One region of the Streptomyces sp. NPDC033221 genome, then DNA from elsewhere that is predicted to be linked to it. Evidence: predicted binding sites of a transcription regulator. Region 1 holds the regulator's gene; the other holds the start of a gene.
What was found. The regulator HspR, encoded in region 1, represses chaperone genes until heat shock. The targets are predictions, from matches to a motif close to TTGAGNNNNNNNNNCTCAA.

Region 1 (11,816 bases):
GCGTCGACCTCTCCAAGGACAAGATGGCGCTCCAGCGCCTGCGCGAGGCCGCGGAGAAGGCGAAGATCGAGCTGTCCTCGTCCACCGAGACGACGATCAACCTGCCCTACATCACCGCCTCCGCCGAGGGCCCGCTGCACCTGGACGAGAAGCTCACCCGGGCGCAGTTCCAGCAGCTGACCCAGGACCTCCTGGAGCGCTGCAAGACCCCGTTCCACAACGTCATCAAGGACGCCGGCATTGAGCTGTCCGAGATCGACCACGTGGTCCTGGTCGGCGGCTCGACCCGGATGCCGGCCGTCGCCGAGCTCGTCAAGGAGCTGACCGGCGGCAAGGACGCCAACAAGGGCGTCAACCCGGACGAGGTCGTCGCCATCGGCGCGTCGCTGCAGGCCGGTGTCCTCAAGGGTGAGGTCAAGGACGTCCTCCTGCTGGACGTCACCCCGCTGTCCCTCGGTATCGAGACCAAGGGCGGCATCATGACCAAGCTCATCGAGCGGAACACGACGATCCCGACCAAGCGCTCGGAGATCTTCACCACCGCCGAGGACAACCAGCCCTCCGTGCAGATCCAGGTCTACCAGGGCGAGCGCGAGATCGCGGCGTACAACAAGAAGCTCGGCATGTTCGAGCTGACCGGTCTGCCCCCGGCCCCGCGCGGCGTGCCGCAGATCGAGGTCACCTTCGACATCGACGCGAACGGCATCATGCACGTCGCGGCGAAGGACCTCGGCACCGGCAAGGAGCAGAAGATGACCGTCACCGGCGGCTCCTCGCTGCCGAAGGACGAGGTCGACCGGATGCGCCAGGAGGCCGAGCAGTACGCCGACGAGGACCACCGCCGCCGCGAGGCCGCCGAGTCCCGCAACCAGGGCGAGCAGCTCGTCTACCAGACGGAGAAGTTCCTCAAGGACAACGAGGACAAGGTTCCCGCCGAGGTGAAGACCGAGGTCGAGACCGCCGTCGGTGAGCTGAAGGAGAAGCTCAAGGGCGAGGACACCGCCGAGATCCGCACCGCGACCGAGAAGGTCGCCGCGGTGAGCCAGAAGCTGGGACAGGCCATGTACGCCGACGCCCAGGGCGCCGGTGCGGCCGCGGGCGGTGCCGAGGGCGCCGCCGGTGCCGCGGGCGGCCAGCAGGCCAAGGCCGAGGACGATGTCGTGGACGCCGAGATCGTCGACGACGAGAAGCCGAAGAAGGACGGTGCCGCGTGACGGAGGAGACTCCGGGCTTCGAGGACAAGAAGCCCGACGTCCCCGCCGAAGCCGCACAGACCCCTGATGACGCGGCGCAGGCCGAGTCCGCCGACACGGCGGGCTCGGCCCCGGCCGGGGAAACGAACCAGGACGTAGCCGCCACGGCGCAGCTGGACCAGGTGCGTACCGCGCTCAACGAGCGCACCGCGGACCTCCAGCGGCTCCAGGCGGAGTACCAGAACTACCGTCGCCGGGTGGAGCGGGACCGGGTGTCGGTGAAGGAGGTCGCCGCGGCGAATCTGCTCACCGAGCTGCTGCCCGTCCTCGACGACATCGGGCGGGCCCGGGAGCACGGCGAGCTGGTCGGCGGCTTCAAGTCGGTGGCCGAGTCGCTGGAGACGGTGGCCGCGAAGCTGGGCCTCCAGCAGTTCGGCAAGGAGGGCGAGCCCTTCGACCCGACGATCCACGAGGCCCTGATGCACTCGTACGCTCCGGATGTCACGGAGACCACGTGCGTCGCCATCCTCCAGCCGGGGTATCGCATCGGTGAACGAACGATCCGCCCCGCGCGGGTCGCGGTCGCCGAGCCGCAGCCGGGCGCGCAGTCCGGCAAGGCCGCCTCGGAGGACGACGCCAAGGCTTCGGACGAGGAGAGCGGTGGCCCGGAGGAGGGCTGACGCGGCGGTACGGGAAGCAGTTCGGGAGGAGGGACGTCGGGGATGAACACCAAGGACTTCGTGGAGAAGGACTACTACAAGGTCCTCGGCGTCCCGAAGGACGCCACCGAGGCGGAGATCAAGAAGGCGTACCGCAAGCTGGCCCGGGAGTTCCACCCGGACGCCAACAAGGGGGACGCCAAGGCCGAGGAGCGCTTCAAGGAGATCTCCGAGGCCAACGACATCCTCGGTGACCCCAAGCGCCGCAAGGAGTACGACGAGGCGCGGGCGCTGTTCGGCAACGGCGGCTTCCGCGCCGGCCCCGGCGGCGCCGGTGGCGGATCGTTCAACTTCGACCTCGGTGACCTCTTCGGAGGCGGCGGTGCCCAGGGCGGCACGGCGGGCGGCGGCTTCGGCGGCGGGCTCGGCGATGTCTTCGGCGGGCTGTTCAACCGCGGTGGCGGCGGTACGCGTACGCAGCCGCGCCGCGGCCAGGACGTCGAGTCCGAGGTGACGCTCAGCTTCACCGAGGCGGCGGACGGGGCCACGGTCCCGCTGCGGATGTCCAGCCAGGCGCCCTGCAAGGCGTGTTCGGGCACCGGCGACAAGAACGGCACGCCGCGGGTGTGCCCGACCTGCGTCGGCACCGGACAGGTCAGCCGCGGCGGCGGTGGCGGCTTCTCGCTCACCGACCCGTGTGTGGACTGCAAGGGCCGCGGCCTGATCGCGGAGAACCCGTGCGACGTCTGCAAGGGCAGCGGCCGGGCGACCAGTTCGCGCACGATGCAGGTGCGCATCCCGGCGGGCGTCTCCGACGGGCAGCGCATCCGGCTGCGCGGCAAGGGCACCCCGGGCGAGCGCGGCGGCCCGAACGGCGACCTGTACGTCGTCGTGCACGTCGAGGCCCACCCGGTCTTCGGCCGCAAGGGCGACAACCTCACCGTCACCGTCCCGGTCACCTTCCCGGAGGCGGCGCTGGGCGGCGAGGTGCGGGTGCCGACACTCGGCGGCCCGCCGGTGACGCTCAAACTCCCGGCCGGGACCCCCAACGGACGTACGATGCGCGTGCGCGGCAAGGGCGCGTCGCGCAAGGACGGCACCCGTGGCGACCTGCTGGTCACCGTCGAGGTGCAGGTCCCCAAGGACCTCGGCGACACCGCACGGGAGTCGCTGGAGTCCTACCGCGAGGCGACCGCGGGTGAGGACCCGCGGGCGGAGCTGTTCCAGGCCGCGAAGGGAGCTTGAGTCGGATGGATGGCCGGGGCGGGCGTCGGAACCCGTATGAACTGACCGAAGAGTCGCCGGTGTACGTCATTTCCGTCGCGGCCCAGCTCTCGGGCCTGCATCCGCAGACGCTGCGTCAGTACGACCGCCTGGGGCTGGTCTCGCCCGACCGTACGGCAGGGCGCGGCCGGCGCTATTCGGCCCGGGACATCGAACTGCTCCGGGAAGTGCAGCGGTTGTCGCAGGACGAGGGCATCAACCTCGCCGGCATCAAGCGCATCATCGAGCTGGAGAACCAGGTCACGGCCCTGCGCCAGCGGGTCGCCGAACTCCAGCACGCGGTCGAGGGCGCGGCCGCCGCCATCCAGCAGCGGGAGGCGGCGGTGCACGCCTCGTACCGCCGGGACCTGGTGCCCTATCAGGATGTCCAGCAGGCCGGCGCGCTGGTCGTGTGGCGTCCGAGGAAGCGGTCCGAATAGCGGCCGTCAGATCGTTCGAAGGCCGGGGCCGGGGTGCGCACGCATCCCGGCCCCGGCCTTCGCCGTGTGCCCTGGGCTTCGGGCGGTGTGCTCAGCAGCCGTTGTAGCCGGCCGTCGGCATGGACAGGCGGCGGTGGACGTGGGATTTCATGGCGGTGGTGTAGACCGGCTCGTCGTAGTCGGCGATCTCCAGCCGGACGCCGGCGGCGGCGCACCGGGCGGTGAACTCGTCGGCCGAGGCGATGGCGTTCTCCAGGGCGCGGCGGTTGGCGGCGACGAACACGTCGACCAGCCCGGCCTCCACGTCCTGCCACAGCGCGGTGTGGTCGGCGCGCAGCTGGTGCACGCTGAGCCGGCAGGTCAGGTGGTAGGCGCGGGCCTGTGCCCACTGGGCGCACATGGCGTGCTGGCTGCGGTCGTCCACCAGGAACGGGTCGTCGTCCAGCCCCGACAGCGGCATGAGGCAGGCGATCGCCGTCACTCGGACCGAGTTCATCGTGCCCCCCGGGACGTGGCGAGTGTGGGGGTGACGATACCGCCGCGCGAGCGGCGGGGTGGAGGGGCGGTGCCGGGCGGCGAGGCGTATCCGCACGCGTGGCAGATCTTCCAGCCGTCCTGGTTGACGGCGAGCTGTCCGCCGCACCGGGGGCACAGTTCGGCGCGGGCGGGGGCCGGTCGGACACCGGTACGGGAACTGATCGGTTCGGGGCGTGATCCAGGCGCCATGCGCTCTCCTGCTGCCGTGATGCGTTCGCGAAGCTCCGTATCGCGAACGGGTGTCTCCGCAATCGGCATAGCAGGGCAGCCGGAGCAGCGGAGCCCCGGCGTCCGGATCCGGCCAGGTACGGACCTGGCCGGCCGGTGGTCAGGCCCGGCCCAGCGCCTTGGTCACGGTGATCTCGATCATCACCCGGTCCGGCTTGGGGGTCGGGGTGCGTCCGTACCGCTCGGCGTAGCGCCGTACCGCGTCCGCCACCACGTCCGCGTCCGTACGGATACGGGCGACGCCCTCCAGGGTGGCCCACCGCCTGCCGAGCATCTGGCACACCGCGACCCGGGCGCCGTCCGGGCCGCCCGCGAGGACGTGTCCGACCTTGCTGCTGTCCTTACGGGTGATCACGCGGGCGATGCGCTGGTTCGCGTCGAAGGTGACACCGACCGGGACGACGTGCGGCGTGCCGTCGGGGCGCAGGGTGGTCAGCGTGCACAGGAGGTGCTCGCTCCAGAAGGCGAGGTACTCGGGGCTGAGGTCATCCAGGTCGTGGGCCATGACCGGAAGAGTAATTGGGGTTCCTGTGGGGGTGTCGTGCGGAGGGGCTGCAAAGGGACAGCGCGCACGGCGTGGAGGAGTCGTGAAGGTGCCGTGAAACCTCCGTACGCCCTGCTGGCGGGCCACGGGACGCGGGCGGGCGCACGACGGTGGCGGCCGGCCCGGATCGGGACGACGGAGGCAGGTCGGGCGGCGGCTGCAGCGGTACGCCGACGGCCGTACGGCGATGCGGAGAGCGCCTCCGGGGCGATTGCGTGCGACCGGCATGGCATGGTCCGGGCCGTCCGGTGCACCCGTAGAAGGGCCGGAAGACACCGTAGAGTCCCCCAGAACCGCGTTGAGTGGAATAGACTCAACTTATCGGACGTTGAGCTGAGCAGGTTTCGCTGCCGGACCACGGCACCGATCACGCACACGAGCACAAGGAGGAGCGCGCGAGTGGACGCCGAGCTGACCAACAAGAGCCGGGAGGCGCTGAGCGCCGCCAACGAGCGGGCGGTGACGGCGGGACACGCGGACATGACCCCCGTGCATCTGCTGCTCGCGCTGCTCACCGGCACCGACAACGAGAACGTCCTGGACCTGCTGGCGGCCGTCGAGGCGGACGCCGCCACGCTGCGCTCCGGCGCCGAGCGCCAGCTGGCCGCACTGCCCAGCGTCCAGGGTTCCACGGTCGCCCCGCCGCAGCCCGACCGCGACACGCTGGCCGTCATCGCCGACGCCGCGCAGCGCGCGAAGGAGCTGGGCGACGACTTCATCTCCACCGAGCACCTCCTCATCGGCATCGCCGCCAAGGGCGGCCGCACCGGCGAACTGCTGGCCCAGCAGGGCGCCACGGCCAAGAAGCTGCTGAGCGCCTTCGAGGACAGCCGGGGCGGCCGGCGGGTGACCAACCCGGACCCGGAGGGCACGTACAAGGCGCTGGAGAAGTTCGGCACGGACTTCACGGCGGCCGCGCGCGAGGGCAAACTGGACCCGGTCATCGGCCGTGACCAGGAGATCCGCCGCGTGGTGCAGGTGCTCTCGCGGCGCACGAAGAACAACCCGGTGCTGATCGGCGAGCCCGGCGTCGGCAAGACCGCCGTCGTCGAGGGCCTGGCGCAGCGGATAGTGAAGGGCGACGTTCCCGAGTCGCTGCGCGACAAGCGGCTGGTGGCGCTGGACCTGGGTGCGATGGTCGCGGGCGCGAAGTACCGCGGCGAGTTCGAGGAGCGCCTCAAGACCGTACTGGCGGAGATCAAGTCCAGCGACGGCCAGATCATCACCTTCATCGACGAGCTGCACACGGTCGTCGGCACCGGCGCCGGCGGCGACTCCGCCATGGACGCGGGCAACATGCTCAAGCCGATGCTGGCCCGCGGCGAGCTGCGCATGGTCGGCGCCACGACCCTGGACGAGTACCGCGAGCGCATCGAGAAGGACCCGGCGCTGGAGCGGCGCTTCCAGCAGGTGCTGGTCGCCGAGCCGACCGTCGAGGACACGGTCGCGATCCTGCGCGGGCTCAAGGGCCGCTACGAGGCGCACCACAAGGTGCAGATCGCGGACTCCGCGCTGGTCGCCGCCGCCACCCTCTCCGACCGCTACATCACCTCCCGCTTCCTGCCCGACAAGGCCATCGACCTCGTCGACGAGGCGGCCTCCCGCCTCCGTATGGAGATCGACTCCTCGCCCGTGGAGATCGACGAACTCCAGCGCTCCGTCGACCGGCTGCGCATGGAGGAGCTGGCCCTCAAGAACGAGACCGACGCCGGTTCCGTCCAGCGCCTGGAGAAGCTGCGCAAGGACCTCGCCGACAAGGAGGAGGAGCTGCGCGGCCTGACCGCCCGCTGGGAGAAGGAGAAGCAGGGCCTCAACCGCCTCGGCGAGCTGAAGGAGAAGCTGGACGAGCTGCGCGGCCAGGCCGAGCGCGCCCAGCGCGACGGCGACTTCGACACCGCATCCAAGCTGCTGTACGGAGAGATCCCGGGCCTGGAGCGGGAGCTGGAGGAGGCCGCGGCGGCCGAGGCCGAGCAGGAGGCGACCAAGGACGCCAAGTCCTCCATGGTCAAGGAGGAGGTCGGCCCGGACGACATCGCGGACGTGGTCGGCTCCTGGACCGGCATCCCCGCCGGGCGCCTGCTGGAGGGCGAGACGCAGAAGCTGCTGCGCATGGAGGATGAGCTGGGCAAGCGCCTGATCGGCCAGACCGAGGCCGTACGAGCGGTGTCCGACGCGGTGCGCCGTACCCGCGCCGGCATCGCCGACCCGGACCGCCCCACCGGCTCCTTCCTCTTCCTCGGCCCGACCGGCGTCGGCAAGACCGAACTGGCCAAGGCGCTCGCCGACTTCCTCTTCGACGACGAGCGGGCGATGGTCCGCATCGACATGAGCGAGTACGGCGAGAAGCACAGCGTGGCCCGCCTGGTCGGCGCCCCGCCCGGCTACGTCGGTTACGAGGAGGGCGGCCAGCTCACCGAGGCGGTCCGCCGCCGCCCGTACAGCGTCGTGCTGCTGGACGAGGTGGAGAAGGCGCACCACGAGGTCTTCGACGTGCTCCTCCAGGTCCTCGACGACGGCCGGCTCACCGACGGCCAGGGCCGCACGGTCGACTTCCGCAACACGATCCTGATCCTGACCTCCAACCTGGGCTCGAACTTCCTGATGGACCCCCTCCTGAAGGAGGACCAGAAGAAGGAGAAGGTGCTGGAGACGGTCCGGACGTCCTTCCGGCCGGAATTCCTGAACCGGCTGGACGACCTGGTGGTCTTCCACCCGCTCGGCACCGACCAGCTCCAGCGCATCGCGGGCATCCAGCTCGGCCACCTGCAGCGCCGGCTCGCCGACCGCAGGCTGACGCTGGACGTCACCGACCGCGCCCTGACCTGGCTCGCCTGGCTCGGCCAGGAGCCGGCCCTGGACCGGCCGCAGGACGCGCCGGATCTGTCGTACGGCGCCCGCCCGCTGCGCCGCCTGGTGCAGACCGCGATCGGCGACCAGCTCGCCAAGGCGATCCTGTCGGGCGAGGTGCTGGACGGCGACACGGTACGGGTGGATGTCGCCGAGGACGGCAGGTCGCTGGTGGTCGGTCCCGTACGGTAAGCCGCACCGGACCGCCGGCACCGGGCCGTCACACCAGGCTCCCCGCCGCTTCTCCTCCCGCCGGGTCTTCAGCCCGCAGCGGAGCGGGGGCGGCGGGCTTGCCATGACGGGGCCGGGATGGGGGAGGATGGCGGGGACCATACGAAGGGAATTCCACGGTGAGCATCGACCCGTCCTCGATCCCGAATTTCGGGGGCCAGCCCGAACCGCAGCCGTCGGGGCCTGATGGTCCCGTCCTGCCCGACCAGGACCTGGTCAAGCAGCTCCTCGACCAGATGGAGCTGAAGTACGTAGTCGACGACGAGGGTGACCTCGCCGCCCCGTGGGAGCAGTTCCGCACGTACTTCATGTTCCGCGGCGAGGAGGAGCAGCAGATCTTCTCCGTCCGTACGTTCTACGACCGCCCGCACGGCATCGACGACAAGCCGAAGCTGCTGGAGGCGCTCGACGACTGGAACCGCCGGACGCTGTGGCCCAAGGCGTACACCCACACCCACGACGACGGTACGGTCCGGCTGATCGGCGAGGCGTCGATGCTGATCGGCACCGGCGTCGCCCTTGAGCACTTCGTTTCGAGCACGGTCAGCTGGGTCCGTGCGTCGATCGAGTTCGACAAGTGGATCGTCGAGCAGCTCGGCCTGGAGGCCGACGTCGAAGGTGAAGGCGACGAGAAGCCGGGTGACGAGGAGGCGTGAGCCCCCTGCCGTCAGCGGCGTCGCGGGCCCCGGAGCACATCGCTCCGGGGCCCGTCGCTGTTTCCGGCCGGTCCCTGTTCACAGCGGCAGAGGAGCCATGGCCAGCAGATATACGCCGTATCCGAGGGAGAGCACGGCCAGCGAGCCGGTGGCCAGGACGACGGAACGCGGCCGGGCGCGGGCCAGCGCCACCGCCGCCGGCACGAGCAGCGGGAAGGCCGGCAGCAGGAACCGCGGCTTGGAGGGGAAGTACCCGGTGCCGCCCAGCGCTATCGCCACCAGCACCGCCGCGTAGGCGAGCAGCGGCAGGGGCGGCCGGTCCAGCACCAGCAGGACGAGGAGCAGGACCGCCAGGGCGAGGACCGCGGCGGCCATGGGGTGCACCAGCGGCCCGTCGTGCAGGAACAGCCGCTTCACGGACCGCAGCGTGTCCCGGCCGAAGTCGAAACGCGAACCCCAGATCTCCTGCACCCGGAAGTAGCCGCGCGGCCCGGCGCCGGTGAACGCCCCCACCCACAGGACGTACCCGAGCCAGCCGGCGGGGGCGAGGAGGGCGGCCGCCCAGTAGGGCCAGAGCGGGCGGTCCCGCCGGGGTAGGGGGCCGCCGCGATCGCGCCCGCGCCGCCAGGTCCGGACGGCCGCCGCGATCATGACCGCGACGGCGACCGCGAGACCGTTCGGCCGGGACAGCCCGGCCGCCAGCGCCAGCGCGCCGGCCCACAGCGGCCGGTCGGTGAGCAGGGCGTACAGCGCCCAGGCGGCCAGGGCGGTGAGCAGCGGTTCCGTATAGCTCAGCGACTCGATGACGGCGTGCGGCAGCAGGGCCCACAGCACCACGAGAAACGTTCCGGCACGCCGCCCGTACAGATGCGCGCCGACCGCGAAGATTCCCCAGGCGGCCACGGCGGCGGCCGTCCACGCCAGCAGCAGCCCGGCAGTGAGCGCGCCCACCGGCAGGACGGCGGACACACCGCGGATCAGTCCGGGATACAGAGGGAAAAAGGCCAGGTCGGCGAAGTGGTCCGGCGGCCACATATGGTGCGGCGCCGGAGATCCGTAGCCGTACTGGGCCACGCCCAGATACCAGTTGGAGTCCCAGGTGGCGCCGAGCAGACTGCGCGGGTGGCGGCCGGTGTGCCACGCCCAGAGCGCCGTGCACAGGACGCCCGCGAAGCGGACGGCCGCGAACAGCGCGAGGGCGGGCGCCGCGCGGCGCAGGGCGGCCCGGACATGAACCCGTACGGAACCGGGCCGTATGCCCGCGGCGGCTGCGGTGCCGACGGTCTCGGCGGTCACGGAACACCTCCGGTACGCGCGCGGCGGTCACACACCAGGCCCCCGCGCGCCCGGCGCACCCCGACACCACGACTCTCGGCGCCACCCGCCCGCCACGCGACCCCGGTAGGCCGACCGGGTGGCGGGCGGGGGCGCGCGACGGGGGCGTGTGGTCAGAGGGCGCGGAGGCGGTCGACTGCTTCCCGGAGGACCTTCTCCTGCTTGCAGAACGCGAACCGGACGTACGGCGCGCCCTGGTCCTGGTGGTCGTAGAAGACCGCGTTGGGGATGGCCACGACACCGGCGCGCTCCGGGAGGGCGCGGCAGAAGGCGAAACCGTCCTCCTCGCCGAGGGGGCGGATGTCGGTGGTGACGAAATACGTCCCGGACGGGCGGAAGACGCGGAACCCGGCGGCGGCGAGGCCGTCGGCCAGCAGGTCGCGCTTGGCCCGCAGGTCGTCCCGCAGCCCGGTGAAGTAGCTGTCGGGCAGGGCCAGCGCCTCGGCGACCGCGTACTGGAACGGTCCGGCGGAGACGTACGTGAGGAACTGCTTGGCGGAACGGACCGCGCTGACCAGCTCCGGGCTCGCGGTGACCCAGCCGACCTTCCAGCCGGTGAAGGAGAAGGTCTTGCCCGCCGAGCCGATGGTGACGGTGCGTTCGCGCATTCCGGGCAGGGACGCCAGCGGGATGTGCTCGCCTTCGTAGACGAGGTGTTCGTACACCTCGTCGGTGATCACCAGAAGGTCGCGTTCGCAGGCGAGGCGGGTGATCTCGGTGAGTTCGGCGCGGTCGAGGACGGTGCCGGTGGGGTTGTGGGGGGTGTTGAGGAGGATGAGGCGGGTGCGGTCGGTGACGGCGTCCCGCAGCTCGTCGAGATCGAGGGCGTACGTGCCGTCCTCGGCGGACGGGCGCAGCGTCACCGGGACGCGGGTGCCGCCCGCCATCGCGATGCACGCGGCGTACGAGTCGTAGTACGGCTCCAGCGCGATCACCTCGTCACCGGGCTCCAGGAGGGCGAGCAGCGAGGCGGCGATGGCCTCGGTGGCGCCCGCGGTGACCAGGACCTCGGTGTCGGGGTCGTACTCCACGCCGAGACGACCGTAGAAACGGTGCTGGTGTCCGGCGACGGCGGTGCGCAGTTCGGGGACGCCGGGGCCCGGCGGGTACTGGTTGCCGCGACCGTCGCGCAGCGCGCGGACCGCCGCCTCCCTGACCTCCTCCGGTCCGTCGGTATCGGGGAAGCCCTGTCCCAGGTTGATCGATCCGGTGCGTACGGCGAGCGCGGACATCTCGGCGAAGATCGTCGTACCGAACTCGGCGAGGCGGCGGTTGAGCAGCGGTCGTGGCATGCCCGCCATCCTCCGCCGAACCTCTGGACTTCCTCAACTGTGCTTTGCGCCCGGCAGGGCACGGGCATGAGCCCCGAACCGCCGACACGGCGCACAACCGTGCGGCCCGAAAGCGTCCGCCGGAACCGGAGTGGATCAGCGCGGACCGGAGAGGGATCGAAGGACACGACACGTACGACAGCGCCTCGGCCGGACCGCGGGACACCGCGGCGGCCGGAGCGGGTGCCTCGCTACGGGGGACGGAAAGGAGTGTGGGGCGACGATGGGTTTTGTGGTCTTCCTCGTGATCTGTGTGGTGGTCGCGGCCCTGGTGGCCACGGCGGCGCAGAGCCGCGACGGCGGCAGCCGCCGCAGCCTCGGCAGGCGCCGGCACGACGGCACCGGCTGGTGGGTGGCCGGTGATCCGGGCGTGGGCGGCGGACACCACCACGGCCACTCCTGCGGCGGGATCTCCTGCGGTGGCGGGGGAGGACACCACTCGTCGTCCTGCGGTGGGGGCGGCGGGGGTTGTGGTGGGGGCGGGGGCAGTTCCTGAGGGGCGGTTCTCGATGGTCCGGGGGCGCGGTTCGCCGGGGTCCGGGGGTGGCTGCG
Region 2 (11,816 bases), on a different contig from region 1:
CCACCCCACGAGGGAGCCCCCACCGGGCAAACGGCCTCTTCCGCGGGAACGCGAAGCGGGGAGGCGGAGCCTCTGAACGGAGTACCGAGGCAGCGCGAACCGGCGCCGAGGGTCGACATCGTGGCGCGCCCCGGCCTCCCGCGAGCCGTCCGGCCGGCGCGGAGCCTGCCCAGACCCTGGCGCCTGCTCCCCGGCCCCCTGAGCACCCCCTTCACCTTCGCCTACACCGCCCTCCTCGTCGCGACCTCCCTCTTCGCCGAACACGCCGACCCCGACCTCGTCCACGCCCTGCTCCAGAGCTCCAGCACCGACGTCGAACACCTGGCGCACGCTCCGCTGCTGGTCCTCGTCGCCAGCGCCCTGTGGATCGCCGGCGGCATGACCTCCGCGTACGCCATCGCCTTCCTCTTCGTCCTGACCGCACTGGAACGCCGGGCCGGCGCCCTGCGGACCGCCGCGGTCTTCTTCGGCGGCCACGCGATCGCCACCCTCGCCACCGAACTCCCGGTCGGCGCCGCGGTCGCCCTCGGCCACCTCCCCGCCGACTCCCTGCAACGCCTCGACTACGGCATCAGCTTCGGCGTGATGGCCTGCACCGGTGCCCTGGCGGGCCTGCTGCCCGCCTGGGCCCGATGGCCGCTCCTGGCAGGCGTGACCTGGTTCGCCGTCACCAGCCTCCTGGTCTCCGGCGACCCCGTCAGCGACGCGGGCCACCTCCTCGCCCTCATCCTCGGCACGCTCGCCCGGCCCCTCCTGGGACGGCCGGGCGGGCCGCACCGGGGGGCGATTGTCAGTGGCCGTTGCTAGCTTCCTGAACACGCTTCTCCACGGCTTCACGGGGAGGTGGAGCGAGGGTTGCACCCGGCCGCGACGACCGGGGCCCCGCTCCGTCAGGAAGAGGCCCACACCATGCGCATGATCTTCGTGAACCTGCCGGTCAAGGACATCGCCGCATCCCGCGAATTCTTCACCCGCCTCGGCTTCACCTTCAACCCGCAGTTCTCCGACGAGCACACCCTGTGCATGATCGTCGAAGAGAACATCTGCGTCATGCTCCTCCAGGAAGACCGCTTCCGGGACTTCATCAACGGCGACATCGCCGACGCCACGAAGACGACGGAAGTCCTCACCTGCCTGTCCTGCGACAGCCGCGACGAGGTCGACACGATGCTCGCCAAGGCTCGCGAGGGTGGGGCGGGGGTGTGGAAGCCGGTTATGGAGGCTGGGCCCATGTATGGGGCCAGTTTCCAGGATCTGGATGGGCATGTCTGGGAGCTGATGTACATGGCTCAGGGGTAGTCGGGGTTCGGTGGGTTGGCCGCTGGGGCCCGGGCCCCCACCCACGCACAGACCGCGCCGCTCGCGCGCCCCCACTCACCGAACCGTAGGCGCAGCCAGCCAGCCTGTCCCCCCTCCCGACCAGCGCCAATTCAAGCCCGTCCGGCGTTTGAGGACACCCGAACCGCACCCCCGCGGCGGGACACCCGAACACCGGTATGTGGGTGATCGCTCACAGCGAACAGGGACCAGGGAACATCCACCACCCCAAACGCATTGAGTGGGCATAGCTCAACTTGCCTGCCGAAGGGGAGATCATGGCTTCGACGTCCACCTCGCTCACTCTGCCCGTGCTGCCCCTCGATGACGAGGTAGTGCTGCCCGGCATGGTGGTGCCCCTGGACCTGTCCGAGGCGGACGTGCGGGCCGCCGTGGAGGCCGCGCAGTCCGCCGCTGAACCGGGTAACAAGCCGCGGGTGCTGCTTGTGCCCCGGGTTGACGGCGCGTACGCGGCGATCGGTGTGCTCGGCCGCGTGGAGCAGGTCGGGCGCCTTTCCGATGGGGACCCGGGTGCGCTGATACGCGGTCTCGGCCGTGTGCGGATCGGCGCGGGTACCACCGGTCCCGGCGCCGCCCTGTGGGTGGAGGGCACCACTGTCGACGAGACGGTGCCCGACCCGCTGCCCGGTGCCGTCACCGAGCTGGTCAAGGAGTACAAGGCGCTGGCCACCGACTGGCTCAAGAAGCGCGGTGCCTGGCAGGTCGTGGACCGGGTGCAGCAGATCGAGGATGTCTCGCAGCTGGCGGACAACTCGGGCTACTCGCCGTTCCTGAGCACCGAGCAGAAGGTGCGCCTGCTGGAGACCACCGACCCGGTGGCGCGCCTGAAGCAGGCCACCGAAGCACTCCGCGAGCACCTCGCCGAGCAGGACGTGGCGGAGTCCATCGCCAAGGACGTCCAGGAGGGCGTCGACAAGCAGCAGCGCGAGTTCCTGTTGCGCCGCCAGATGGAGGCCGTACGCAAGGAGCTGGCGGAGCTGAACGGCGACCCGGAAGACGAGGGCGAGGATTACCGCGCCCGCGTGGAGGCCGCCCAGTTGCCCGAGGGCGTCCGCAAGGCGGCCCTCAAGGAGGTCGACAAGCTGGAGCGGTCCAGCGACCAGAGCCCCGAGGGCAGCTGGATCAGGACCTGGCTGGACACGGTGCTGGAGCTGCCGTGGAACGAGCGTACGGAGGACGCGTACGACATCCCCGGCGCGAAGGAGATCCTGGACGCCGACCACGCGGGCCTGGAGGACGTCAAGGAGCGGATCACCGAGTACCTGGCCGTGCGCAAGCGGCGCGCGGACCGTGGTCTCGGCTTGGTCGGCGGGCGCCGTGGGGGTGCGGTCCTGGCGCTGGTCGGGCCGCCCGGTGTCGGCAAGACGTCGCTGGGTGAGTCCGTGGCCCGTGCGATGGGCCGCAAGTTCGTACGGGTCGCGCTCGGCGGCGTACGGGACGAGGCGGAGATCCGCGGTCACCGGCGTACGTATGTCGGCGCGCTGCCCGGCCGTATCGTGCGTGCCATCAAGGAGGCCGGTTCGATGAATCCGGTCGTCCTGCTCGACGAGATCGACAAGGTGGGCTCGGACTTCCGGGGCGACCCGGCGGCGGCTCTCCTCGAAGTCCTCGACCCGGCGCAGAACCACACGTTCCGTGACCATTACCTGGAGGTCGAGCTGGACCTGAGCGACGTGGTCTTCCTGGCCACCGCCAACGTCCTGGAGGCCATCCCGGAGCCGCTGCTCGACCGTATGGAGCTGGTCCGGCTGGACGGTTACACCCAGGACGAGAAGGTCGTCATCGCCCGGGACCACCTGCTGCCGCGTCAGCTGGAGCGGGCCGGCCTGGAGTCCGGCGAGGTCACGCTCACGGACGGGGCGCTGCGCAAGCTGGCCGGGGAGTACACCCGCGAGGCGGGCGTACGGAATCTGGAGCGGGCCGTGGGGCGGCTGCTGCGCAAGGTCGCGGCACAGAGTGAACTGGGCGAGCGTGACCTGCCGTTCACGGTGGGCGTGGAGGAACTGCGCCCGCTGATCGGGCGGCCGCACCACACCCCGGAGGCGGCGCAGGACCCGTCCGAGCGGCGGACGTCCGTACCCGGTGTGGTCACGGGTCTGGCGGTCACCGGCGCGGGCGGTGACGTGCTCTACGTCGAGGCCTCGCTCGCCGACCCGGAGACCGGCGCGTCCGGGCTCCAGCTCACCGGCCAGCTGGGCGACGTGATGAAGGAGTCCGCGCACATCGCGCTGTCCTTCTTGCGCTCGCACGGCGCGGAACTGGAGCTGCCGGTGGGTGATTTGAAGGAGCGGGGCGTCCATCTGCACGTACCGGCGGGTGCCGTGCCGAAGGACGGTCCGAGCGCGGGCGTGACGATGACGACGGCGCTGGCCTCGCTGCTGTCCGGGCGGCAGGTGCGCCCGGATGTGGCGATGACCGGTGAGGTCTCGCTGACCGGGCGGGTGCTGCCGATCGGCGGCGTCAAGCAGAAGCTGCTCGCGGCGCACCGGGCGGGGATCACGACCGTGGTCATCCCCAAGCGCAACGAGCCGGACCTGGACGACGTGCCCGCGGAGATCCTGGAGAAGCTGGACGTCCACCCGGTCTCCGACGTCCGTCAGGTCCTCGAACTGGCCCTGACCCCGGCCTCGGCCCCGGCCGCTCCGGAGGTCCCGGTCGCGGCGTGACGGACGCGGCCGGCCACAGCGGCCCGGAGTCCCCTGACACGGGGGCTCCGGGCCGCGCGTGTCAGGGGACTCCGGGCCACCGTGCGTATCGTTGTACTGCGCGACTGCCCGCACTTCGCGGCGGTGGGGAGGAGCGCATGATGACCATCGAGCTGACCGACAACAGGATCGAGATCGAGATGGCCGACAGCGACGAGCTCAGCCTGGACATGATGTTCGACTGGCTGGAGCGGGCCATTTTCATGTCGCCGCAACGGGACAACCACTGGGACATCATCGCTTCGATCTATGACCAGTTGCGGACCCGCTATCCGAGGAAGCGAGTGAAGTCCGATGTTCGCATCGACTTTCCCGGCCGCCTCAACGGTTTCGCTTCCGACGTGATCGCGCTGAGGGAGGGCGCGGAGAGCGACGAGAAGGGGCGCTGGCGGTACCAGGACATCGACTTCGTCGCTGAAGTCATCTTCAAGGACACGTCGCGCAACGACTACGGCCCCAAAAAGGACGCCTACGCGCTGGCAGGAGTGCCCGTCTACCTCATCGTCGATCCGTATCTCGGGCAGTGCCACCTCTACACGGATCCCCAGGACGGCTCCTACCGCCTCGGCCCGGTCATCAAGTTCGGCGATCCGGTCGACCTGACCGGGACAGTCGTCGGCCTGACGCTGGAGACGGCGGAATTCGGCCGGGAGTGACGGCGCACGCCGCCCCGGGCCCCGACGCACCCCGCGCCTGGGCCCGGCCGCGTCTCACCCGTCAGCCAACGCCTGCAACCGCTCATACGCCCCGTTGAACCGGTTCCGGTCACCGACCGTGGTGCCCGACGACGTGTACTGCCAGATGGTGTGGAAGTCCCAGCCCGCCGGGAGTTCGCCGGCCGAGGAGCCGTAGCGGGGGATCCACAGGGGGTTGACGGAGCCGAAGCCGGTGTAGTTGCCGGTGCACTGTTTCCACCAGCTGGTGGAGGTGTAGATGACGGCGTCCCTGCCGGTGCGTGCCTTGTAGGTGGCGAAGAAGTCCTTCATCCAGCTGACCAGGCCGGACGGGCTCTTGCCGTAGCAGGTCGAGCCGTACGGGTTGTACTCCATGTCGAGGGCGCCGGGCAGGGTGCGTCCGTCCTTGGACCAGCCGCCGCCGTGGTCCGCGAAGTAGGTGGCCTGGGCGGCGCCGCTGGAGGTGTCCGGGGTGGCGAAGTGGTAGGCGCCGCGGATCATGCCGACGTTGTAGGAGCCGTTGTACTGCTGGGCGAAGTAGGGGTTGGTGTAGCTGGTGGATTCGGTGGCCTTGACGTAGGCGAAGCGGACTCCGCCGTTCCACAGGGTCTGCCAGGGGACGTTGCCGTTGTGGCTGCTGACGTCGACGCCTTCTACGGAGGCGAGGGTGGGGGGTGGCGCCTCGCCCGGCGCGTCGCCCTCGTGCCGGGCGATCTGGGAGCCGGCCCAGTCCTGGCCGGGGTGGGTGGGTTCGGGGGCCGGGCCGTGCGGGGTGGCGCCGGCGGTGCCGGGCAGTCCGAGGAGGAGGGCCAGGACGGCGAGGAGGATGCCGGGCAGGGCCGCCGTCGGGTGCGGGCGGCGACGGGCGGCGGGGCCGGATCTGTGCACGGGCATACGTGCCTCCGAGGATTTCGGTGAACTGACCTGAGGGGGGACCGGCCGGGCGGGCCGCGGCGCGCCGTGGGGCGCGCGGAGCGGAACGAGGGGAGTGGTGCGGCCGCACCGACCCGTGTGGTGTGGTCATGCCAAGTGCGTGCGGTTGACGGTACGCGCGTAGATGCAAGGGGCAAAGAGGGGAGCCGGGCTTCCGTTGGTCTAATCCTGCGAAATACTGGACAAGCTGCGGCTTCGGCCGTCGCTGGAAGAAACTTTCACGGTCCGGAAAGCGGGAGAGGGCGCTGACGTGCACGACACCAGATCCGACGGCATGGCCGGGGCGGACGAACCCAGTGGTGTGGACCAGGTGTTCCTCTCCTTGGAGCGGGAGCTGGCGGTCTTCCTGCGCCGCGCCCGCGCCACGTCCGGCGAGCTGGCGCGGGAGGTGCACCCGGAGCTGGAGTCGGCCGCGTACGGCCTGCTCGTACGGCTCGCCGACGCGGGGCAGCAGCGGGCCACCGAACTCGCCGGCTACTTCGGCGTGGGCAAGGCGACGATGAGCCGGCAGCTGCGTGCCCTGGAGGACCTCGGTCTGATCGCCCGCGAGCCGGACCCGGCCGACGGGCGGGCCGTCCTGGTCCGGCTCACGGACGAGGGCCGCGACCGGTTCGGCCGCGTACGCAACAGCCGCCGCGCCCAGTACGCGCGACGGCTCGCCTCCTGGGACCGCCGCGAGGTCGCGGAACTGGCCCGGCTGCTGCACCGGTTGAACGGGGAGCAGGACGCGGAAGAGGGGTGCGGGGCCGCCGGCAAGGGGGAGCGGGACGGCCGGTAGGGGCGTGAGAGGGATGGTGGGCAGGGGAGAAGCCGGTGCGCGCGGGCCCCTGCGGGCCCTGGCGCACCGGCTCTCGGTCGGTCATCCGTGACGGCCGCCTCCTCCGCGGACGGCCGGCATCTCGGGCGGGTCAGTTCTCCGCGCGCAGCCGCAGCGGCAGCCGGCGCAGCCGCCAGGTGCCGGGCTGGCGCAGACGTTCCTGTTCCTCCAGTTGTTCCGGGGTGAGGGCGAGCGCCAGGTCCGGGTAGCGCGCGAGCAGCTTGCCGTAAGCGACTTCCGCCTCCTGCCGGGCCAGCGTGGCGCCCAGGCAGTAGTGCATCCCGTGGCCGAAGCCCACGTGGTCCTCGGCGCGGCCCGCCGGCTGCCGCGTCAGGTCGAGCCGCTCCGGCTCGGTGTAGTGCCGCGGGTCGTGGTTGGCGGCGACGAGGCTGAACACCAGCGCGTCACCCCGGCTGACCCGGACCCCGGCCACCTCGGTGTCCTCGGTGGCGTACCGCAGCTGGGTGGCCTGGATCGGCCCGCACCAGCGCATCAGCTCATGGACGGCGCGCGGCAGCAGCTCCGGGTCCGCGTCCAGCAGCCGCCGCTGGTCGGGGTGGGTGAGCAGGGCGAGCGTGCCGTTGCTGATGAGGTGGGCGGTGGTCTCGTGGCCGGCCAGCACCAGCGTGAGGACCAGGGTGACCATCTCGATGTCGCTCAGCTTGCCGCCGTCGTCGTCCTGCGCCCGGATGAGCCCGCTGAGCAGGTCGTCCCGCAGGGCCGCGCGGCGCTCGTCGATCACTTCGTGGATGTGCGCGATCATCTGGGGCATGGTGGCGCCGATGCGCTTGGGGTTCAGGGAGGCGAGGTCGGCGCCGAACCGCCGCCACAGTGTCCGGTCCTCCTCGTCGATGCCGACCAGTTCACAGATGACCGTGATGGGCAGCGGGTACGCGAAGTGCTCGACGAGGTCGACGACACCGTTCTCGGCGTGTCCGGGCAACTGGTCCAGCAGCTCGTCGGTGATCCGCTCGACGCGCGGCCGCAGGTCCTGGATACGGCGGGCGGTGAAGGCCCGGGAGACCAGGCGGCGCAGCCGGGTGTGGTCCGGCGGGTCGCTGGTGAGGATGGTGTCCACGAGGTACGGGGCCAGGTGCTCGGGTATGCCGAACAGCTCGATCAGCCGGGCGCGCGGGTCCTGGTCCGCGCTGCTGCCGGGCACCAGGGTCGGGTTGTTGACGAAGCGCTGGTCGCGCATCACCTCGCGTACCACGTCGAAGCGGGTGACCAGCCAGATGGGCGAGTCGTCGATGAACCGGGCGCGGACGAGCGGGGCCTGTTCGCGCAGCGTGCCGTACCCGGTGTACGGGTTGTCGAGCAGCTCCGGTTCCATCAGGTTCGGCTCGCCGGGGTGCAGCCCGACGTAGGAGGGCAGCGTGGTGGCGTCGGCGGTGGGCTCGATGGTGGTGGTCGAGGGGGAGGTGGTGGAGTCGGGCGGGGTGACCGCCGTGGACTCGGTGTGCGATGTGGTCATCGTGCGTTCTCCTCCTGATCAGGGTGTGACCGGGGGTCACTGGCGGAGCTGGCGCCGCACTTCCTGCCGGCTCAGCTCCTCCAGGCGCGCGAAGCGCTTGACGATGGCGGGGGCCGCCGCGGCGGTGACCTGCGGGTCGGGCTCGCCGGGCGACTCCAGGGCGTTGCGGACCGTGTGGCACAGCAGGTCGGCCCGCTCCTCGTCCCGGGCCGGAGCGCGTTCGGGAAACAGCACCTCGGCCTGGAAGAAGCCGGTGGCTGTCGACATGCAGACGTACATCTGCTGGTCGACGGTCAGGTCTTCGCGCACCAGACCGTGGGCGCGCAGGGTGGACAGCTGGGAGCGCAGCGTGTCGGTGCCCGCCTCGACCAGCTCCACCAGTTCCTTCTTGGCGATGTCGTTCAGGCGCCCGAGGATGTCGGAGTCGTCGAGGTAGAGGGCGCGCAGCACCGGGTCGTCCATGAAGTCCAGCAGGCACCCGCGCAGGGCCCGGCTGGGCAGGATGTTGCGGCTGTCGGCCCGCATCCGTGCCAGCTGTCTGCCGTGGTCGGCCGCCTTGGCGCGGAGCACCACGGCCAGCAGCAGCGCGTCCTTGTTCTTCCAGTGCAGGTAGACCGTGCCTTTGCCGACGTCCGCGCGGCGGGCGATCTCGTCGGCGGTCACGCGGCGGTAGCCCCAGGCGAGCAGCAGCTCGCTCGCGGCGTCCAGGATGCGTTCGCCCCGTTCCGTACGCTCGTCGGCTTCCACGGTCCTCCCTGACTCTGTGACCAGATTTCTCATCTGGTCACAGAGTCAACGTAGGAGGGGAGGCGCCTGCCAAGTAAGGCTGTTTCCGGCCGTACGGCGAGAATCGGTGCGGCGCCCGGTGATCGGCGGCGGACGGCAACCGGCGTCCGGTCCGGCCGGGTCGCGACACAAGCTCTTACGGCTCGACCAGCACCACCGTCGCATCGTCCCGCGACTTGCCGCGCGGGAACCGCGCCCCCTCCGGATCGGCACCCTCCAGCGCCCGTACCCGGTCGACCAGCGCCTGCGGCCCCTCCTTGCGCACCACCGCGAGACAGTCCGCCCACGAACCCTCACGAAAGACCTCGACCCACCGTGACGCGCCGTCACTGAGCGCGGTCAGCGACCGTACTTCGGCGCGCGGGGTGGAACCGGTGACCGCGCGGGCGGCCACCGACGGATCGGCCGCCGCGGTGAAGAAGCCGCCCTCGGCGTTGCGCAGCGCCTCGACGGCAGCCCCGTACTCGCGGCCTGCGGCGACGCGTTCGGCGGAGCCGCGCGGCAGGGCCCGCACGGCGTCGCGCAGGGCCTGTACGGCGGGCGGCAGTTCGTCCAGGCGGGTGTCCAGGACCGGCCGGACCGTACCGTCCGGATGCTCGACAAGCAGTACGGAATCGGACAGGACCAGGTACTCGACGGTGTCCGGCGACCACCGGGCGGCCACCGCGGTTGCCTGCGGAGTCCGTGCGTGAGAAAGGTCACAGGTGGAACGGTGAACTTCGGCCGTCCGGGAGATGGCGGCCGAAAGTGACTCAGGGAGCGTCATATCCCGGAATGAACCGGACAGTTCGAGCATCGCTCCGCCGAGTCGTGCGGTGTACCACGGCACGCCGTGCGCACAGCCGGTGTCGTCCGGCGGTGGGGTCACACCGTCCAGCAGGACCAGCACTCCGCCCTGGCCGGAGGCGGGCAGGGCGACGGACGCGTAGTCCTCGTTCGGGTGTTGGGGGTCTCCCGGCTCGGTGGCCAGTTCGATGCGCATGGCGGCCAGTCTGCCGCAGCGCGTCCGGTTTCCCGCGGTGTGCGGACTTCGCCGGGCTCGGGGACGTATCAGCAGGTCAGGGGGCGTGACAAGGGCCAAAAATCGCGGTCGTCCAAGGTGCGGGCGCGCATCTTTCCAGGAGCCGCACGGTTCTCCAAACCCGCTCGGGGGTTGCGCGAGGTTGCATCCCGGAACGGCCTGCGTCGCAAGTTGATGGCCAACTTCCGATTGATGTTCACTCATTCGAGTGGCCGGGTGTACGTTGCCGGGCCGCTGCGCGATGCCGGTGGAATGGTCGTGGCCCGGATCTTGGGAGGCGCCAGAACGCTCGTCGCGACGCGCAGAGCCGGGCTGCTTCCCTCGCGGACGTGTGAATTGCCGCGGTCTTCGCGCAGGTACGCGCCGCGAGCGAGGGCGAACCGGGTCCGCGGGACCACACGGTGTGGGCAGGCGAGACAGGAATGCGAGCAGCGGTGCGGAAGAAGCGGCTTCGGGACGGCGCGGTCGGGCCGGGATCACCGGCCGGTTCGTTTTCGGGTACGGCTCCGGGCGTGGGTGTGGACGCGGGTTCTGGCGTGCCTCCGGTCGCCGGCCTGCCCCCGGCCTCCGGCACGCCGCCTCTCGTGACCGGTGCGGTGCCGGGCAACACCGCGTTCGGAGCCGTCCCGCCGGGGAAGCCGGCGTCCGGTGACACCGTGCCCAGCGACGAAGGGGTCGGAAACTCCGTGCCCGCCGGGCCTGAGAAGCCCGAGGCCACGAACACCCCCAAGGCTGCGAACACCTCCGAGGCCGCGAAGCCCCCCGAGCCCGCACCCGCACCCAAGCCTGCCCCCACCCCCACCACCCCCGTCCCCGCCCCCACCGGCCGTCCCGCGCGCGTGCGCAACCGGCTGGTCGGTGCGGTGGCTGTCGCCGCGCTGGCCGTGCTCGGCGCCGGTGCGCCCGCCGTCGTGTCGGCCGTGGACGACACCCACGACTCCCAGCGGCTGGTCGACCTCGCCGGTCTGAACGCCCACGCGGTCACCCTCGCGCACTCCCTCGCCGACGAGCGGGACGCGATGACCGAGTACGTCGCGGGCGGGCGCTCCGCCAAGTCCGGCGGCGCCGGGGTGACGGAGGCCCAGCGGGGCCGCGTGGACCGCCAGATCAGCGAACTGCGCGCCGAGTCGCCCGGCGTGGCCGGCGCCACCGAGGCGTACCGGGCGGCCGACAAGCTGCTCGCCGCGCTGCCGCAGACCCGCCAGAAGGCGCTGTCCGGGCCGGGGCAGGTCATCGACACCTTCGATGCCTACACGGCCGTTGTCGAGGCGCTGGGTGCGCTCTCCGACGCCATCGCCCGCGACCTGCCCGCCCGTGCGAGCGGCGTCGCCCCGGACGTACGGGCCCTGCCGCAGCTCGGCCGCGCCACCGACCAGGCGGCCGCGGCCCGCGCCCTGCTCGTCCCGGCGCTCGCCTCGGGCGGCCCGCAGCCCCGGCTGACCGCGGCCGCGCAGCGGGCCTCGGTACGCGAACAGGCCGCGCTGGCCGCCTTCAAGCAGTCCGCGAGCCCCAAGGCGCGGGAGTCCTACGACCGCACCGTCAACGGCGGTGACGTCAACACCGCCGAGAGCTACCTCGCCAAGCTCACCGACCAGCCACGCCTGGACTCCGACGACCAGCGGCTGAGCAGCGCGCGGGTGAAGACCGCCCTCACCGCGCGGATCGGTCTGATGCGCAGCGTCGAGGCGTCGATGGCCACCGCCGACATCGACCGGCTGGGCGCGCTGCGCGACGACGACGTGACGGCGCTGGAGATCCGTATCGCGCTGGTGGGTGTCTGCCTGCTGCTGGCGATCGGTGCCAGCGTCTCCGCGTGGCGCTCGGTGACCCGGCCCCTCGCGGCGCTGCGGCTGGGTGCCAAGCGGGTGGCGGCCGATCCGGCGGGCGAGCCGCCGGTCGCGTTCAAGGGCCGCAACGACGAGTTCGCGGACGCCGTACGGTCCGTCAACGCCCTGCACGCCCAGGTGGGCGAGGTCGGGCGCCGGGTCGCCGAACTGGAGGGCGAACGCTCCCGGCTGGTCGGCGGACGCCGGCGGCTGGCCGCCGAGCGCGAGGTGCTCCAGGGCGA

Region 2: lon (endopeptidase La) is a predicted target of HspR. The motif match lies at 1,555-1,573, and genes of this name have one in related genera.

Annotation. Positions count from the first base shown of each region.
Region 1 covers NZ_JBVIQN010000037.1:76,412-88,227, reverse strand. The annotation lists gene dnaK (molecular chaperone DnaK) at 1-1,214, shown strand, start outside; gene grpE (nucleotide exchange factor GrpE) at 1,211-1,873, shown strand; gene dnaJ (molecular chaperone DnaJ) at 1,916-3,097, shown strand; gene ACZ53K_RS34985 (heat shock protein transcriptional repressor HspR) at 3,103-3,555, shown strand; gene ACZ53K_RS34980 (hypothetical protein) at 3,647-4,051, opposite strand; gene ACZ53K_RS34975 (hypothetical protein) at 4,048-4,281, opposite strand; gene ACZ53K_RS34970 (pyridoxamine 5'-phosphate oxidase family protein) at 4,421-4,825, opposite strand; gene clpB (ATP-dependent chaperone ClpB) at 5,264-7,903, shown strand; gene ACZ53K_RS34960 (YbjN domain-containing protein) at 8,062-8,598, shown strand; gene ACZ53K_RS34955 (hypothetical protein) at 8,677-9,894, opposite strand; gene ACZ53K_RS34950 (pyridoxal phosphate-dependent aminotransferase) at 10,047-11,225, opposite strand; gene ACZ53K_RS34945 (hypothetical protein) at 11,488-11,760, shown strand.
Region 2 covers NZ_JBVIQN010000040.1:63,207-75,022, forward strand. The annotation lists gene ACZ53K_RS36320 (rhomboid-like protein) at 121-807, shown strand; gene ACZ53K_RS36325 (VOC family protein) at 916-1,299, shown strand; gene lon (endopeptidase La) at 1,596-4,004, shown strand; gene ACZ53K_RS36335 (Uma2 family endonuclease) at 4,142-4,699, shown strand; gene ACZ53K_RS36340 (lysozyme) at 4,754-5,611, opposite strand; gene ACZ53K_RS36345 (MarR family winged helix-turn-helix transcriptional regulator) at 5,925-6,428, shown strand; gene ACZ53K_RS36350 (cytochrome P450 family protein) at 6,559-7,941, opposite strand; gene ACZ53K_RS36355 (TetR/AcrR family transcriptional regulator) at 7,978-8,688, opposite strand; gene ACZ53K_RS36360 (hypothetical protein) at 8,864-9,709, opposite strand; gene ACZ53K_RS36365 (sensor histidine kinase) at 10,171-11,816, shown strand, end outside.